One region of the Streptomyces sp. NPDC057565 genome, then DNA from elsewhere that is predicted to be linked to it. Evidence: riboswitches for the same ligand, from Rfam matches in the RefSeq annotation. Region 1 holds a riboswitch; each other region holds the start of a gene.

The links. A riboswitch is a leader RNA that binds a small molecule or an ion and turns the genes downstream of it on or off. The one in region 1 is predicted to bind cyclic di-AMP.
Region 2: linked by a shared signal. The riboswitch ahead of ACFU8W_RS02645 (transglycosylase SLT domain-containing protein) and the one ahead of ACFU8W_RS28165 (C40 family peptidase) in region 1 are both predicted to bind cyclic di-AMP.
Region 3: linked by a shared signal. The riboswitch ahead of ACFU8W_RS19975 (transglycosylase family protein) and the one ahead of ACFU8W_RS28165 (C40 family peptidase) in region 1 are both predicted to bind cyclic di-AMP.
Region 4: linked by a shared signal. The riboswitch ahead of ACFU8W_RS00040 (peptidoglycan DD-metalloendopeptidase family protein) and the one ahead of ACFU8W_RS28165 (C40 family peptidase) in region 1 are both predicted to bind cyclic di-AMP.

The regions. Positions count from the first base shown of each region.
Region 1 covers NZ_JBHVFU010000019.1:35,059-39,105, reverse strand. Annotated here, with positions in the region: gene ACFU8W_RS28175 (ATP-dependent Clp protease proteolytic subunit) at 1-403, shown strand, start outside; gene ACFU8W_RS28170 (hypothetical protein) at 411-719, shown strand; cyclic di-AMP (ydaO/yuaA leader) riboswitch at 1,035-1,220, shown strand; gene ACFU8W_RS28165 (C40 family peptidase) at 1,224-1,697, shown strand; gene ACFU8W_RS28160 (LysE family translocator) at 1,739-2,380, opposite strand; gene ACFU8W_RS28155 (LysR family transcriptional regulator) at 2,453-3,370, shown strand; gene ACFU8W_RS28150 (ATP-binding protein) at 3,393-3,824, opposite strand; gene ACFU8W_RS28145 (helix-turn-helix transcriptional regulator) at 4,028-4,047, shown strand, end outside.
Region 2 covers NZ_JBHVFU010000001.1:647,679-651,725, forward strand. Annotated here, with positions in the region: gene ACFU8W_RS02635 (UBP-type zinc finger domain-containing protein) at 15-374, shown strand; gene ACFU8W_RS02640 (DUF5996 family protein) at 386-1,339, opposite strand; cyclic di-AMP (ydaO/yuaA leader) riboswitch at 1,916-2,101, shown strand; gene ACFU8W_RS02645 (transglycosylase SLT domain-containing protein) at 2,106-2,873, shown strand; gene ACFU8W_RS02650 (GMC oxidoreductase) at 3,112-4,047, shown strand, end outside.
Region 3 covers NZ_JBHVFU010000009.1:174,729-178,775, forward strand. Annotated here, with positions in the region: gene ACFU8W_RS19965 (cytochrome P450) at 1-562, shown strand, start outside; gene ACFU8W_RS19970 (transglycosylase family protein) at 668-1,543, shown strand; cyclic di-AMP (ydaO/yuaA leader) riboswitch at 1,844-2,015, shown strand; gene ACFU8W_RS19975 (transglycosylase family protein) at 2,019-2,747, shown strand; gene eno (phosphopyruvate hydratase) at 3,047-4,047, shown strand, end outside.
Region 4 covers NZ_JBHVFU010000001.1:5,764-9,810, forward strand. Annotated here, with positions in the region: gene ACFU8W_RS00035 (alpha-galactosidase) at 1-1,716, shown strand, start outside; cyclic di-AMP (ydaO/yuaA leader) riboswitch at 2,003-2,156, shown strand; gene ACFU8W_RS00040 (peptidoglycan DD-metalloendopeptidase family protein) at 2,160-3,065, shown strand; gene ACFU8W_RS00045 (SGNH/GDSL hydrolase family protein) at 3,232-4,047, shown strand, end outside.

The sequences.
Region 1 (4,047 bases):
TGCCATGTCCGCCATCTACGACACGATGGACTACCTCACCTGCGAGGTGGAGACGTTCTGCCTCGGCCAGGCCGGTTCCAGCGCGGCGGTCCTGCTCGCCGCGGGCGCTCCCGGCCGACGGCACGCCCTGCCCGGGGCCAGGGTCGTCGTCCAGCAGCCCGAGCTCCCGGAGCCGGTTCAGGGCCAACCGTCCGATCTGGAGATCGAGGCGCGGGAACTGGTCCGCGTCCGTGAGCTGCTCACCCGTGTGCTGGCCCGCCACACCGGCCGCAGCGCCGAACGGATCGCCGCCGACTTCGAGCGCGACCTGATCCTCGACGCCGCCGGAGCCAAGGCGTACGGGCTGGTGGACCACGTCCTGGAGAACCGCAAGGCGTCGCTCCCGCCGAACAGCGTGAGGTGAACCGCCGATGCAGCCGCCCCACCTCCCACCGCTGCCCGCACTGACGCACGCCGAGGCCGAGTTCATCGACTGCTACCTGGAAGTGCTCGACCAGCTGGGCCGGATCAACCCGGCCCGCGGCAGCGACACCTACGGCGCGCTGCGCGCGGCCCAGGCACTCGCCTCGCGGTCGGGCGCCCTGCGGGACGCGCTCACCTTGATGCACGAGCGGGGTGAAGCACAGATCCACGCCGCCACGTTGGCACGGGCACTGCGCGTGTTGGACGGGGAACGGCGGGCCGGACGGGTCACCGTGCCCCCGGCCCCGATGAGTTGATCATCTCTCCATGGGCGACACGCCCGGCACGCTGATCAATTTTTCTCGCTCGTCCGGCGCAAGGAATCCCCCGCGAGAGGGACAACTCGACTTGCGCCGCCGACGTGGACGGGGAGCGAAATATGCCGTTCCGCCGCTGGTACGGGACCGGTCGAGACAGCCTGACGAGTACACACATCACCCCTCGCTCACCCAAATAGACGATTGGTAGTGAACTTCGCATATCGCTGTTTTAGTTCGGAAATCCGGCAGTCGGTGAGTCAGGATCCGTGGGACGACAAGCCCCCGCCACCACGGCGAGGCGGTCCGGGCGGACGCCGAGTCCTGCCGCCGCCCGGATGACTGGTCGACAGAAGTGGATCGGCAGGAGTGGAGGACCCGAGCACAACGGGTCGACCGGCATCCGGTCGACCCTCGGGGTGAAGCCGCATCGCGCGGCCGGGCAACTTCGCCAGCCCGAACCCGACAGGTCATCCTTCACAGGCGGCTGACGAAGGGTTGCGCATGACTGCGCAGGTTCATGTCCCGTTTCTGAGCGCCCGGGCCGGTACGGCCACGGTTCTGACGCTCGCCGCCGTCGGCGGCTCCATGATCGTCCCCGGCGCCGTGACCGACGCCCAGGCCGCGACGCATGCGACCACGGCGCTCAAGATCGCCGCGTCGAAGAAAGGATCGCCGTACCGGTACGGGGCCACCGGCCCCCACGGTTTCGACTGTTCCGGGCTGATGCTGTATGCGTTCAAGAAGGTGGGCAAGAGGCTCCCACGCACGGCCCAGCAGCAGTACAACAAGACCCGCCACATCTCGGCGTCGAAGCGGAAACGTGGCGATCTGGTCTTCTTCCACTGGGGACGCAGCGTCTACCACGTCGGCATCTACGCCGGCAAGGGGAAGATCTGGCACTCCCCGAAGACCGGTTCCGTCGTGCGGCTGGAGAAGATCTGGACGAGGAGCGTCTGGTACGGACGAGTTCGCTGATCCCTCCGATTCTCCTCCGGCTCCCCCATTCACCACGTGCTTCAGTGCACCAGGGGTCCGGTCACCAGGACCAGCCCCAGCGCGGTGAGCGCCGCGCCGCTGCCGCCCTCGATGGCGCGGGCGGTACGCGGCCGGCGCAGCCACCGGCCCAGGCGGTCCACCAGGAGCGCCACGGACGGGAACCAGATCAGCGCGAGCAGCACGACGACGGTGGCCAGCAGCAGGGTCCTGGGGAGGGGCGGCTGCCCGTCAGGGACGAATTGCGGCAGCAGGCTCAGGAAGAGCACGGGCGCCTTGGGGTTCAGAGCGTTGGTCAGAAAGCCCTGTCGCAGGGCGCGCCGCGTGCTGGTCGCCGTCGGCCCTCCGTCCACTCCCGTGTCCACGCCCGCATCCCTGGCGCGGCGTCGTGCCGCGTGCACGCCGCTGATTCCCAGATAGAGGACGTACGCCCCGCCGAGCAGCTGCACCGTGCGGAACAGGACGGGCACGGTGACCAGGACCGCCGCGAGCCCGGCGACGGCGAGCGCGGTGTGGATGAGCAGTCCCCCGGCAACCCCCAGCGCCGTGGCCACCCCGGCCGCACGCGAGGCGAGTGCGTTCCGTACGACCACCGTGAAGTCCGCGCCCGGCAGCGCCACCATCCCTGCGGCGACCCCGATGAAGGCGATGAGTTGTCCGTCCATGGGTCCACCATGGACCGACGTAGCCTTCAGCATGTACTTGCAATCTTCTGGGTCTGCCAAAAGGAACGCTTAATGTTCGACCCGACGCGGCTCGCGGCGCTGGTGGCTGTCGCCGAGGCCGGTTCGATCACACGCGCCGCCGCCCGCCTCGGCTACACCGCGCCCGCACTCTCCCAGCAGCTGGCCAAGCTGGAGCGGGAGGCGGGCGCCGCGCTGCTGGTGCGCCACCACCGTGGCGCCCGGCTGACGGCCGCGGGCGAGCTGCTGGTCGTACGCGCCCGGCGGGTCCTCGACGAGATGGACCGTGCGCGCCACGAACTGAGCCGACTGGCCGGGCTCTCCGGCGGACGCCTCCGGGTCGGCACGTTCACCACGGCGGGTATCCATCTGCTGCCGCCGGTACTGAGTGCGTTCCGGCGCGCCCACCCGGATGTGGAGCTGTCCGTCACGGACTACGAACCGCCCGGGGGGATCGCCGCCGTCGCCTCGGGCGAGGTCGATCTGGCGCTGACCCATGCGTACGAGCCGGGGCCCGCGGCGCCGGTGCCGTCCGGGGTCTGCGTGGAGCCGCTGCTGGTCGAGGAGCTGGTGCTGATCACTGCGGTCGGCCAGGTGCTGTCCGAGGGCACAGGACGGCTGCCGGTGACGGAGCTGGCAGGCCGGCCGCTGATCAGCAGCGCACCGGCCCATCCGCCCCGCCGCGGGGTGGAGAACGCCCTGGCCGAGGTGGGGGCGACGCCCGCGGTGGTCTGCGAGTCGCCCGGCTATGCCCTGGTGTGCGCCCTGGTCAGCGCGGGGATCGGGATGGCGGTGGTGCCGGAGATGGTCGCCGCGATGTCGCCGACTCCACTGTCCGTGCGGCGGCTGGAACCCGCGGCGTTCCGGCGGACGATCTCAGTGGTGCACCACGGCGAGCGCGCGAGCGGAGCGGCGGCGACGCTGTGCGCACTGCTGCGCGGCGGCTTCGGGCGGGCGACGTCGGTGCAGTGACGTGCGCCGCCCGCTCGGGCAGTCAGGTCTGGGCGGGTGCGGTCCACGGGAGCGCGATCCAGACGGTCTTGCCTCCCTCGCTGGTGGGCGTGACCCTGAGACGTCCGCCGCACTCCTTGGCCAGACAGCGGATGATCACCATGCCGCGGCCGTTGTCCTGCTGCACGGCGGCGGGCAGGCGCCGGGGCCGACGGGGGTGACTGTCCGTCACCCCGACGTGCAGCTGCTCCTCACGCTCCAGCCGGAGGTCCACGGTGAAGGTGGGCGACTGACCGAAGGTGTGCTGGACGGCGTTGGTCACGAGTTCCGAGACGATGAGCCGAATGGTGTCGGCGGTCTCGGTGTCATCGGGCAGTCCCCAATCGGCGAGCACCCGGGCAACGTATCTCCGGGCTGCGGGGACCGAGACCGGCTCGCTGGGCAGAGTGACACGTGCTTCTTGATGGTCTGCCATGGCGAGCCGTCCCTTTCCTGCCCGGACCGACCCACGACCGGTCCGGGATGCGCTTCGCGCCAGATTGCCACTGATGCTGCCCGCTGTGACGGCAATCCAACGAGATATGCATATATCTGTCGCTCGAAGCGGTGAACTCCGGCCCGGACAGGCGTGGGTGGCGGCACACTGGCCCCTCTGTACGAGAGGGAGGGAGGCCTCCGATGCAGCACGGCCCTGCAGT
Region 2 (4,047 bases), on a different contig from region 1:
CGGAGGAACGTCACATGGCACCTGACCAGATCCCAGGCATCGATCTCGCCGCGGCTCCCAGCGGGACGGGATGTGCGGACTGCTTGGCGGGCGACGGACCGGGATGGTGGCTGCACCTGCGCCGCTGCGCCGCGTGCGGTCACATCGGCTGCTGCGATTCCTCCCCCTCGCAGCACGGTACGAAGCACGCACGCGAGGCAGGACATCCCTTCCTCGCCAGCTTCGAGCCAGGGGAGAACTGGCTCTGGAACATCGAGACCGAGGAATATTACGAGGGATTGGAGCTGCTCCCGCCCACCTCGCACCCGGTTGACCAGCCGACCCCGGGTCCCCAGGACAAGGTCCCCGCGGACTGGGAGCAGCAGCTGCACTGAAGCGGCGCTCCTCAGCCACCGGCAGACATACGGGTCCTCAGACACGGATCGGTCATCCCGCCGGGACAGGCGAGACGGCCGATGTCCCAGCCGGCGCGCCCCGCTCCGGCCTGATAGGCGCTTTCGTAGAAGGCGAGTACGGCCGCACGGGGATCGCTCTCGGTGCGGGCCGCGTCGTACGGCAGCACCGCCAGATGGCTGCCGCCACGATCCACCCACTGCGCCGACACCGGAGTGAGCGGTTCCTCCGCCAACTGCGCCGGTTCGGGAGCGGTGTACGAGTAGAACGCGGGCGCGGCGAACTTGTCGTCACCGAACCAGAAACCGAAGCTGATCACTTCTTGGGAGTAGGCCTCCCGCGTCACCGGGTCGATCTGGTGGGGCTGGTCGATCTGACGCTCCGAAAATCGGGTGTGGGCGATATCGAAGGTGTGCCAGAAATGGTGCACGGGACTGACTTTCCCCGAAAACCGCGCCGCGAATTCCTCCAGTACCAGTGCCACTTGACTGAGAACCTGCCAATACCGGTTGGCGTGTTCGGGATCGTATGCCGCGTGCTGGGTGTCCTCGGCGAACGGCCGGTCGGCGTCGGGCAGATCGAATGGCTTGGGCACGTTGATATCCACCTTGATGCCCAGCGCTTCCAGGGCGGCCATGACCTTCTTGTGGAAGGACGCCACGGACTGGCCCGAAAGCGGGAACGAGACCGTCACGCCGTCCAGTCTTGTGATGACGAGGCGATGGCCGACGAAGTCGAAGTCCACCGTGAAAATCGGGTTGCCGTCGATCTGCCCCATGGGGCGGGTGGTGATACCGCGGCCAGTGAGGTGAAACGGAACGTTCCACCAGTGATTGCGTCGGACACTGGCCGCGAGACGGATCTTTCCGACGACCTGCGCGAAGCGGTGGAGCGTCTCTTTGGTGTCACGCCACTCGGCGAGCGGCATGGGCGGGAACAGCTCCATCGCCATCACTTCTTTCGTGCTGCCGGACGGTCCCGGTGGGCGGGCAGGGCGTTCTTCCGCACCATCATGGCCATGCCGAAGGCGTACGGCACCTCGTGCCGCCGTCGTGGTGTCGTTCGTGTGAACCTGCGCGACCTGGCCGGGGCGGGCGGCCACTCGTGCGCCGCAGTCGACGCAGACGCGTGACGCGCGACTGCTCCCGGGCGCCTCCCCGGAGGCGCCCTTCCCGACGAGTCGGAGGCCCGAGTGCCTGCCCGCCGACGCCAATATCTGCTGAATGTCGCAATTTTGGCGATTAGGGGAAGCCGCTCGGCTGTCTGGATGCATGCGCAACCCTCACGAGTCGAGGCCTTGCGTGATGGGCAAATCGCCCTTTTCGGACTGAGTGGTGAGAGTCACCTTTCGGGCGCGCGGACGCAGCGGCGTGCCGCTCGGTTCCCTGCTGCGCCAAGAAAGTTGGCTTCGTGGGTCGGGGTGGATCGGGAGAAATTCCGCGACTCGATCTTGTAAATGAATTGTGATCGAGAAATGGGGGCTTGTTCAGGTCGGAGTTTCTCGCCTACGGTCACCGTCAATCCGGATGGAACGCCGAATCCTGCCGCCGTCCGGGAACCCGACCATTCACGTACGGCAGGAGCGGGGGACCCAGGCAAGCCGCCGATCCGGTATCCGGAACGGCTAGGGGTGAAGTCGTATTCCCATACGGCAAGGCAACTCCAGCCTCAACCCGACAGCTCACCTCGTAGGCGACGGAGAGGAATGCGCCATGCCCGCAATGGGTAACCACCGTCGTCGTAAGTCCGGTTCGCTGACTCGCGGAATCATTGCCGTGAGCACGGGCGGAGCCGCTCTGGCTCTTCCGATGATCGGGGCCACCGTTGCCTCGGCAGCGCCGGCGCAGCCTGTCACAGCCGTCGCCAAGACGGTGGCGCCCGCTGCCGCCCCCGCCAAGCCGACTGCAGTGCGGGCGGCTACGCCCTCCACCTATTCCGTGATAGCCGGTGACACCCTTTACAAGATCGCCCTGAGTCAGTCCGTGAGCGGCGGCTGGCAGCAGCTGTACAAGGACAATCGAGCGGTCATCGGAGCCGACCCCGGCGTGATCCACCCGGGCCAGAAGCTCACCATCGGCGCCAAGGCCGCGCCCGCGGCAGTCGAGTCCACGACGGCCGCGAGCACCGCTGCTGCGGTCACCCCCAAGCCCACGACGTACACGAACGACCTCGACGGCTGGATCAAGGAGTCGCTGGCCGTCATGGCCAAGCACGGCATCCCCGGCAGCTACGACGGCATCCACCGCAACATCATGCGCGAGTCCTCGGGCAACCCCCGGGCCATCAACAACTGGGACTCGAACGCAGCCAAGGGCACGCCGTCCAAGGGGCTCCTGCAGGTCATCGACCCCACCTTCCGGGCCTACCACGTGCCCGGTACGTCGATGGACCCCTACGACCCGGTCGCCAACATCACGGCCGCGTGCAACTACGCCGCCGCCAAGTACGGCTCGATCGACAACGTCTTCGGGGCCTACTGACCCCCGATTGCGTCGATTCGGGAATGACGGGTGGCGAGGGTCCGATGGGGCTTCGCCACCCGTTCCCGTCGGTCCTGTCCTCCTGCCGCGCGGTCCAGGGTGACGCGTGACGTTGCGTGTCCGGGTCGCTCGATCGGGTGCAGGTTACCCGCAGGTATGTAGTGACTTGACACGCAAACAGCAGTAGAACCAGTTTCACTCTTAAGAGAGTGAGGCGTGTCACATGAGTGACTCTACCATGCGTGATGCAGGCCCCAAGGGCGTTTCGCGTCGAAGATTCATCACAGGAACTGGTTCTATTTTAGGAGCCGTGGCCCTCGCGGGTCACGCCATCCCGGCCCAGGCCGGGGTCCGCTCCGCAGCCGCTCCGATCGACTCCGGGGCCCATGTCCCGGCCCTCGTGATCGGCACCGGATACGGCGGCTCCGTCGCCGCGCTGCGTCTCGCCCAGGCAGGCGTCGACGTGCACATGATCGAAATGGGCATGGCCTGGGACACCCCCGGCCCGGACGGCAAGATCTTCGCCAACACGACCTCCCCGGACAGTCGGTCGTACTGGCTCCGCACCAGGACCAAGCAGCCGCTCAGCAACTTCCTCGGCTTCCCCATCGACAAGAACATCACCCGCAACACGGGGATCCTCGACGCCGAGGAGTTCAGCGGGATCACCGTCTACCAGGGCCGCGGTGTCGGTGGCGGCTCGCTGGTCAACGGCGGGATGGCGGTCACCCCCAAGCGCGAGAACTTCGGAGCCGTCCTCCCGTCGGTGGACGCCGACGAGATGTACGGCATCTACTACCCGCGCGCCAATGCCGGGCTCGGGGCCGGCACCATCGATCCGGCCTGGTTCGACACCGCCGCGTGCTACCAGTACGCCCGGGTCGGCCGTAAGCAGGCCGAACGTGCCGGCTTCCCGTTCGTCTTCGTGCCCACCGTGTACGACTGGGACTACATGAGGCAGGAAGAGGCCGGAACCGTCCCCAGGTCGGCGCTGGCCGGCGAGATCCTCTACGGCAACAACTACGGCAAGAAATCGCTGCAGAAGACGTACCTCGACCGGATCAGAGCCACCGGCAGGGTCGCCATCTCGCCGCTGCACAAGGTCACTTCGGTCGCCCCGGCGGCAGGTGGCGGCTACACGGTCGTCATCGACCAGATCGACACCGGCGGTGTC
Region 3 (4,047 bases), on a different contig from region 1:
CCTCCTCTTCGCGGGATTCGAGACGACGGTCAATCTCATCGGCAACGGGGTGTACGCCCTGCTGCGCAATCCGGAGCAGCGGGAGCGGCTGCAGCGCTCGCTCGACGCGGGGGAGAGTGGGCTGCTGGAGACCGGCATCGAGGAACTGCTGCGGTACGACGGTCCGGTGGAGCTGGCGACCTGGCGGTTCGCCACCGAGCCGCTGACCCTCGGCGGGCAGCGGATCGCGGCGGGCGACCCCGTACTGGTGGTGCTCGCCGCCGCCGACCGGGACCCGGAACGGTTTACGGACCCGGACACGCTGGACCTCGCGCGGCGTGACAATCAGCACCTCGGATACGGGCACGGCATCCATTACTGCCTGGGAGCACCGCTTGCCCGACTGGAGGGGCAGGCTGCCCTGGCCACGCTGCTGAGGCGCCTCCCGGACCTGCGGCTTGCGGTGAAACCTACCGATTTGCGGTGGCGTGGCGGGCTCATCATGCGTGGACTGCGCACGCTCCCGGTGGAGTTCGGTCCCGGCCTGCGGTGCGGTGAAAGTGACACTCTGTCAACCCTGTGACTTTCACGTGATCTGCGCTGCATCGACTTGTGACAAGCGTTCGAGTGCCGCTACGTTCACCGTTCGACTCACCAGTCACTTGTCAGTCACACGGAAGGCAATCCCATGGGCTCCGCGAACGGCAGGCACCGTCGCCCTCGCCAGGCACCCGCGATCGTCGTCGCCGCAGGCGTGACCGGTTCGGCCATCGCCATCCCCCTGCTCGGCGCGGCCGGTGCGCACGCCGCCGACGCCACGACCTGGGACCAGGTCGCAGAGTGCGAGAGCGGCGGCATGTGGAGCGCCGACCTCGGCAACGGCTTCTATGGCGGTCTTCAGTTCTCGCAGGACGACTGGAAGGCGTACGGCGGTAAGGCGTACGCCCCGCGCGCCGACCTCGCCAGTCGCGCGCAGCAGATAGCGGTCGCCGAGAAGGTCCTGGACGATCAGGGGCCGAAGGCGTGGCCCAGCTGTGCGGCGATCTCCGGGCTCACGGAGGACGGGTCGTTGCCGGGGGTCGACCCGGGAGTCGTGCCGTCGGCCGAACCGGCGGAGAACGAGGATGAGTCCGGGGCGCCGTCCGCCGAGGCGTCCGCCACGCCTTCGGGCAAGGCGTCTCACAAGCCGTCAGCCACGCCGTCGTCCAAGAAGTCTGATTCACCCGACTCGCACCGAAAGTCTGGCTCGTCCGGCAATGAGACGGGTGGTAAGCACCGCGGTGCGCCGGCCTCCGAGGTGAGCCAGGGCGCGGACAGGGGCGGCGACCGGGACTCGGGTCGGCATGTTTCCCGCGGTAACAGTGAGGGGCGCGACACGCGCGCGGCGGCGACAGGCGGCGATTACACCGTCCGGCCGGGCGACAGCCTCTCGGCGATTGCTGACGCACAGAAGGTTCCCGGTGGATGGCCCGCTCTCTATGAGGCGAACAAGGGTGCGGTCGGCAGTGACCCGGACCTCATCCTGCCTGGCCAGGGTCTCGATCTCGGCGTGAAGTCGAAGTGAGGGCAGTCTGATAAACGGCTAAAAGCACCCCAAAAATCGGGGTAGTTCAGGGGCCTATGTCCGCTTATACGTAAGTGAGACATGGGTCTCTTTGTGTCAACTGGCGTGTCGCGTCTGCCGGGTCTGTCCGCACCGCTCCTCACCTGCGAAAACACTGTGCGATCGGATGCATGTAAGGACTGATTGTCCGTTATGCCCATCTTTGAATGTCGAGGTTGCGTACGTTTACGGTCGGAACCGCTCGCACCGCGGGCCCCGTCGACCGTCACGCCGAATCCTGCCGTCGGTCGAAGGGAACAGACGCGTAAAGCGCCGTAGGCAGGAGCGGGGGACCCAGGTAAGCCGCCGGGCCCGATGGCCGAAAGACCGTCAGGACCGGCTCGGGGTGAAGTCGCGTGCTAGGACATGCGACCGGGCAACTCACTTGGCCCGAACCCGACAGCTCACCTCGTAGGCGTCGGTGAGGAGAAGTTCCATGCTGCTGAACAGCAAGGGCAAGCACCGTCGCCCGTCCAAGGCCGTCCGTGTCGCCACGCTCGCCGGCGTCACCGGTGCCGCCATCGCCGCTCCCCTGATGGGTGCGACCGGTGCCTCCGCAGCCTCCGTCGCCACGTGGGACGCCGTCGCCCAGTGCGAGTCCGGTGGCAACTGGTCCATCAACACCGGCAACGGCTACTACGGCGGCCTGCAGTTCTCGCAGTCCAGCTGGGCCGCCGCCGGTGGTACCCAGTACGCCCCGCGCGCCGACCTGGCCACCAAGGCTCAGCAGATCGCCACCGCCGAGAAGCTTCTTGCCATGCAGGGCCCGGGTGCCTGGGGCTGCGCCGGCGCCGGCGGCCTGAAGAACGACGGTGTCGACCCGGGCGTCGACACCGGCTCCACCGCGAAGCAGAGCGCCCCGGCGCAGGAGTCGAAGCAGGCCGCGCCGAAGCGGGTCGAGCGCACCGAGGCCCCCGCCGCCTCCCGCGCGAACCGCGGTACCGCCCCCAAGGCCGCGACCAAGAAGACCGTCACCACGCCGACCGGCGCGAAGGTCGCCAAGGGCGACGGCGAGTACAAGGTGAAGTCCGGCGACTCTCTCAGCAAGATCGCCGCGCAGCACGAGGTGAAGGGCGGCTGGCAGCAGCTCTTCAAGCTGAACAAGGACATCGTCGAGGACGCCGACCTGATCTACCCGGGTCAGCAGCTCCATCTGACGAAGTAGGACGGGCCTCCGTATCTACGGGCTCCCCGTAGATACGGGCTCTCTCCTCCCCGAGCACCCCGACCCGGCGCGGATTCCCCCGTACGCGCCGGGTCGGGGTTTCTGCCTCAGCGTTCAACTGTTGTCCTTACCGTCCAGTAGAAATCTGGATCTTTGCCCTGCTATGAGTTCCCTTGGGTCCTTTTTCGTCCCAGGAGGCGGGCGGTCGGCGAACCCAGGTGGCCCAGCCGGTTAGGCTCTTGTCGCAAGGCCAAAGCGACCCTGCACAACCAGCGTCATATCCCAGAAGGAGATGCCTCGTGCCGTCCATCGACGTCGTCGTAGCCCGGGAAATCCTCGACTCCCGCGGAAACCCCACGGTCGAGGTCGAGGTCGGCCTCGACGACGGCAGCACGGGCCGTGCTGCTGTTCCGTCCGGCGCCTCCACCGGTGCGTTCGAGGCCATTGAGCTTCGCGACGGTGACCCCAACCGCTACCAGGGCAAGGGCGTCGAGAAGGCCGTCCTCGCCGTGATCGAGCAGATCGGCCCGGAGCTCGTCGGCTACGACGCGACCGAGCAGCGGCTGATCGACCAGGCCATGTTCGACCTGGACGCCACCGAGAACAAGGGCTCGCTCGGCGCCAACGCCATCCTCGGCGTCTCGCTGGCCGTCGCACACGCCGCGTCCGAGGCCTCGGACCTGCCGCTGTTCCGCTACCTCGGTGGCCCGAACGCGCACCTGCTGCCCGTCCCGATGATGAACATCCTCAACGGTGGGTCGCACGCCGACTCCAACGTGGACATCCAGGAGTTCATGATCGCGCCGATCGGCGCGGAGTCCTTCTCCGAGGCCCTGCGCTGGGGCGCCGAGGTCTACCACACGCTGAAGAAGGTCCTGAAGACCAAGGGTCTGTCGACCGGTCTCGGCGACGAGGGCGGCTTCGCGCCGAACCTGGAGTCGAACCGCGCAGCCCTGGACCTCATCCTCGAGGCCATCAAGGAAGCCGGTTACGCCCCGGGCAAGGACATCGCGCTCGCGCTCGACGTCGCCGCCTCGGAGTTCTACAAGGACGGCAAGTACGAGTTCGAGGGCAAGTCCCGCTCGGCCGCCGAGATGACCGAGTACTACGAGGAGCTCGTCTCCGCGTACCCGCTGGTGTCCATCGAGGACCCGCTGTACGAGGACGACTGGGCCGGCTGGAACGTCATCACCCAGAAGCTCGGCGCCAAGGTGCAGATCGTCGGTGACGACCTGTTCGTCACCAACCCGGAGCGCCTGGCCCGCGGCATCGAGGAGGGCTCCGCCAACGCCCTGCTCGT
Region 4 (4,047 bases), on a different contig from region 1:
ATCGAGCGCTGGGCCACCGTCACCCACACCGGTCCTGACGGTCCGCCGCTGGAGCTGCTGCGCGCCGACGCGGCGGCCTGGGCGCTGCCCGCCCGCGACAGCTGGCGGCTGAGCCAGCTGCACGGCCGCTGGGCGGCTGAGACACAGCTCGTGCGGTCGGAGCTGACGTACGGCGAGAAGGTCCTCTCCAGTCGGCGCGGCCACACCGGACACCAGTTCCTGCCATGGGTCGCGCTCGACGCGGACGGCGCCGCCACCGAGGAGGACGGCGAGGTGTACGGCTGCGCGCTCGGCTGGTCCGGCTCGTGGCGGATCGCGGTGCAGCAGCTCCCCGACGGGCTCGTGCAGATCACCGGAGGCGCCGGATACGACGACTCCGGGCTGCTTCGGCTGGCACAGGGGGAGACGTACACCACACCGGTGTTCGCCGGTCTGTGGAGCGCCGAAGGGTTCGGCGGGGCGAGCCGGGCCTGGCACGCCTGGCAACTGGCCCATGTCGTCCCGGACGCCGAGAGCCTGCGGCCGGTGCTCTACAACTCCTGGGAGGCGACCGGCTTCGACATCGTGGAGGACCAGCAGCGCGCCCTCGCCGAGCGTGCCGCCGCGATGGGCGTCGAGTTGTTCGTCGTGGACGACGCGTGGTTCGGGCAGCGCACCAGCGACCGGGCCGGACCAGGCGACTGGACCCCCAACCCCGAGCGATTTCCCGGCGGGCTGAAGCCGCTCGCCGACGAAGTGCACGGACTCGGCATGCAGTTCGGCATTTGGGTCGAGCCGGAGATGGTGAACGCCGACAGTGATCTGTATCGCGCGCACCCCGACTGGGTGCAGCACTTCCCCGGGCGGACCCGGACCGAATTCCGTCATCAGCTGGTGCTCAATCTGGCCCGGACCGATGTGCAGAATCATCTGTGGGAGCAGCTCGACACGCTGCTCTCCAGCGCCCCGATCGACTATGTGAAATGGGACTTCAACCGCTGCTTCACCGATGCGGGCTGGCCGGGCGAGGACTATCCGCAGAAGCTCTGGATCGCGCATGTGGACGCGCTCTACGCGCTGATCGACCGACTGCGGGCCGCCCACCCCGGCGTCGCCTTCGAGTCCTGCTCGGGCGGCGGCGGCCGGATCGACCTGGGAATCCTCGCCCGTACCGACCAGGTGTGGACCTCCGACAACACCGACCCGCTCGACCGGCTCGCCATCCAGGAGGGCTTCGGGCAGATCCATCCGGCGCGAGTGATGGCCGCCTGGGTCACCGACAGTCCGAATGTCCAGCTCAACAGCAGAACCAGTTCGCTGCGTTTCCGCTTCGTCAGCGCGATGGCCGGGGTGCTCGGGGTCGGCGGGGATCTCACCGAGTGGAGTGACGAGGAGCTGGCCGAGGCGCGGAGCTGGGTGGATCTCTACAAGGAGATCCGTCCCGCGGTGCAGCGCGGCGCGCTGTACCGGCTGCGTGCCCCGCGCGGTGGGCTCAGCGCCGTGCAGTACGTGCACGGCGACGAGGCCGTCGTGCTGATGTGGCTGGAGGCGCAGCGGTACGGGGAGCGGCCGCCGGCCCTGCGGCTGCGCGGGCTCGACCCTGCGGCGACCTACACGGACCTGGACACCGGGGCGGTCCACCACGGTGCCGTGCTGCTGCATCAGGGTCTGCACACCGGGCTGCGGGGGGATCTGGACGCGAAGGTGCTGAGGCTCCGACGTGGCGGACGTCCATGACATGTCCGTATTGCGGCATTTAGTGGAACATGGCCTACTTCTGCGGGAGATGATGCCCTATCCGTGAGCGGGATCATATCCGTGACGGTGTGTGGTGGCGCCACGGATGGGTATTCCGGACGTCGCGCGGAAAGCCAAGATCCGTAATCCACGGAGGGTGACCGGAATTCCGCGCCGATTTCCCTTCGTGGATTCCCTTGAGTAATCGATGGCTTGTTTCCGCCGTCCTCGCTCGCCTACGGTCACCCTCAATCCGGACGGACCGCCCAATCCTGCCGCCGCCCGGAATTCGCACCCACCCACGTGTGGCAGGAGCGGGGGAACCAGGTAAGCCGCCGCCCGGAGAGATCCGGCCGGCTCGGGGTGAAGTCGCGAACCGCGACCGGGCATCTCCAGCCCGAACCCGACAGCTCACCTCGTAGGCGCCGGAGAGGAAATTCTTCATGCCCACATCGGGTAAGCATCGCCGTACCAAGTCCAGCACGATCGCCCGTGGCGTCGCCGCCGTCGGCGCCGGTGGGGCCGTCATCGCCCTTCCGCTGCTCGGCGCCACCGGTGCCCACGCCGCGGAGCAGGCCGCGCCCACCGCGCAGTCGGCAGCCACGCACGTCGCCGTCGAGGCCGCGCCGGTCGTGAAGAAGCAGGTCGAGACCCGGACGTACTCCGTCGTCGCCGGTGACTACCTGTCGAAGATCGCCGCCGAGCAGCAGGTCAAGGGCGGCTGGCAGAAGCTGTACCAGGACAACCGCGAGGTCGTCGGCGAGAACCCGAGCCTGATCCTCCCGGGCATGAAGCTGACGCTCGGCGGCAAGCCGGCCGGCTCCGCCGCGGCGGACACGCAGTCCGCCCCGGCTCCGTCGACCTCCTCGGCCGACAAGTCCACGTCGCAGTCCAAGGCTTCGGAGTCCGCCAAGACCTCCGCCGCGGCGGTCCAGAGCACCAACTCCGGCTACGTGCACCCGGTCCCGGGCAAGCACACCACCGCCTACCGTGCCTCCGGCGCCAACTGGTCCAGCGGCAGCCACACGGGTATCGACTTCCCGGTCGCCACCGGCACCAGTGTGAAGGCGATCACCTCCGGCACCGTCGTCACCGCCGGCTGGGGTGGCGCGTACGGCAACCAGGTCGTCATCAAGCACGCCGACGGCCGCTACTCGCAGTACGGCCACATGTCCTCGCTCTCCGTCTCGGCGGGCCAGACCGTGACCGCCGGCCAGCAGGTCGGCCTCTCCGGCGCGACCGGCAACGCCACCGGCCCGCACCTGCACTTCGAGGTCCGCACCGGCCCGGCGTACGGGTCGGACATCGACCCGATCGCCTACCTGGCCTCGCACGGGATCTACGTCTGATCCACGGCTGATCCGGTCGGCTCGGTGAAGGGGCGGTGCGCGGCGGCGCACCGCCCCTTCACTTATTCCCCCTTTACCAAAACCTGACCGGGTGGTCTATCTCACCACCCGTCAACCCTTTATTACGGTCGCGTAGGTCACATTCGGCGGTGCAGGATATGCGCTTGTGGCAGACGATTCGAGAAACAATCAACGTGGCGTCATCAACCGGCATGGCGCCATCGGGTCGTACGCAGCGATTGGCGACAGCTTCACCGAGGGAGTCGGAGACCCCGGCCCGGACGGAACCTTCGTCGGCTGGGCGGACCGATTCGCGGTACTTCTCGCGGACCAGCTCCCGGACACCGATGCGGCGACGAGCCCCGAGGGCTCCGCGCACGGAAACTTCCGGTACGCCAATCTCGCCGTACGCGGACGCCTCCTCGACCAGATCGTCGAGGAGCAGGTGCCGCGCGCCAAGGAGCTCGCACCTGATCTGGTGAGCTTCTGCGCGGGCGGCAATGACATCATCCGGCCCGGCACCGACCCGGACGACGTGGCCGAGCGCTTCGAGCGCGCGGTCGCCGAGCTGACCGACTCGGTCGGCACCGTCCTGGTGACCACCGGCTTCGACACCCGCGGCGTTCCCGTACTGCGCCATCTGCGCGGCAAGATCGCCACGTACACCGCCCATGTGCGCTCCATCGCCGACCGCTACGACTGCCCCGTCCTGGACCTGTGGTCGCTGAAGTCCGTGCAGGACCGGCGCGCCTGGGACGACGACCGGCTCCACCTGTCGCCCGAGGGGCACACCCGGGTCGCGCTGCGCGCCGCCCAGGTCCTCGGCCTCGACGTCCCGGCCGACCCCGACCAGGAGTGGCCCCCGCAGGCGCAGCGCGGCACGCTGGAGGTCCGGCGCGACGACATCCACTGGGCGCGCGAATACCTGGTGCCGTGGATAGGGCGGCGGCTGCGCGGCGAGTCCTCCGGCGACCACGTCGAG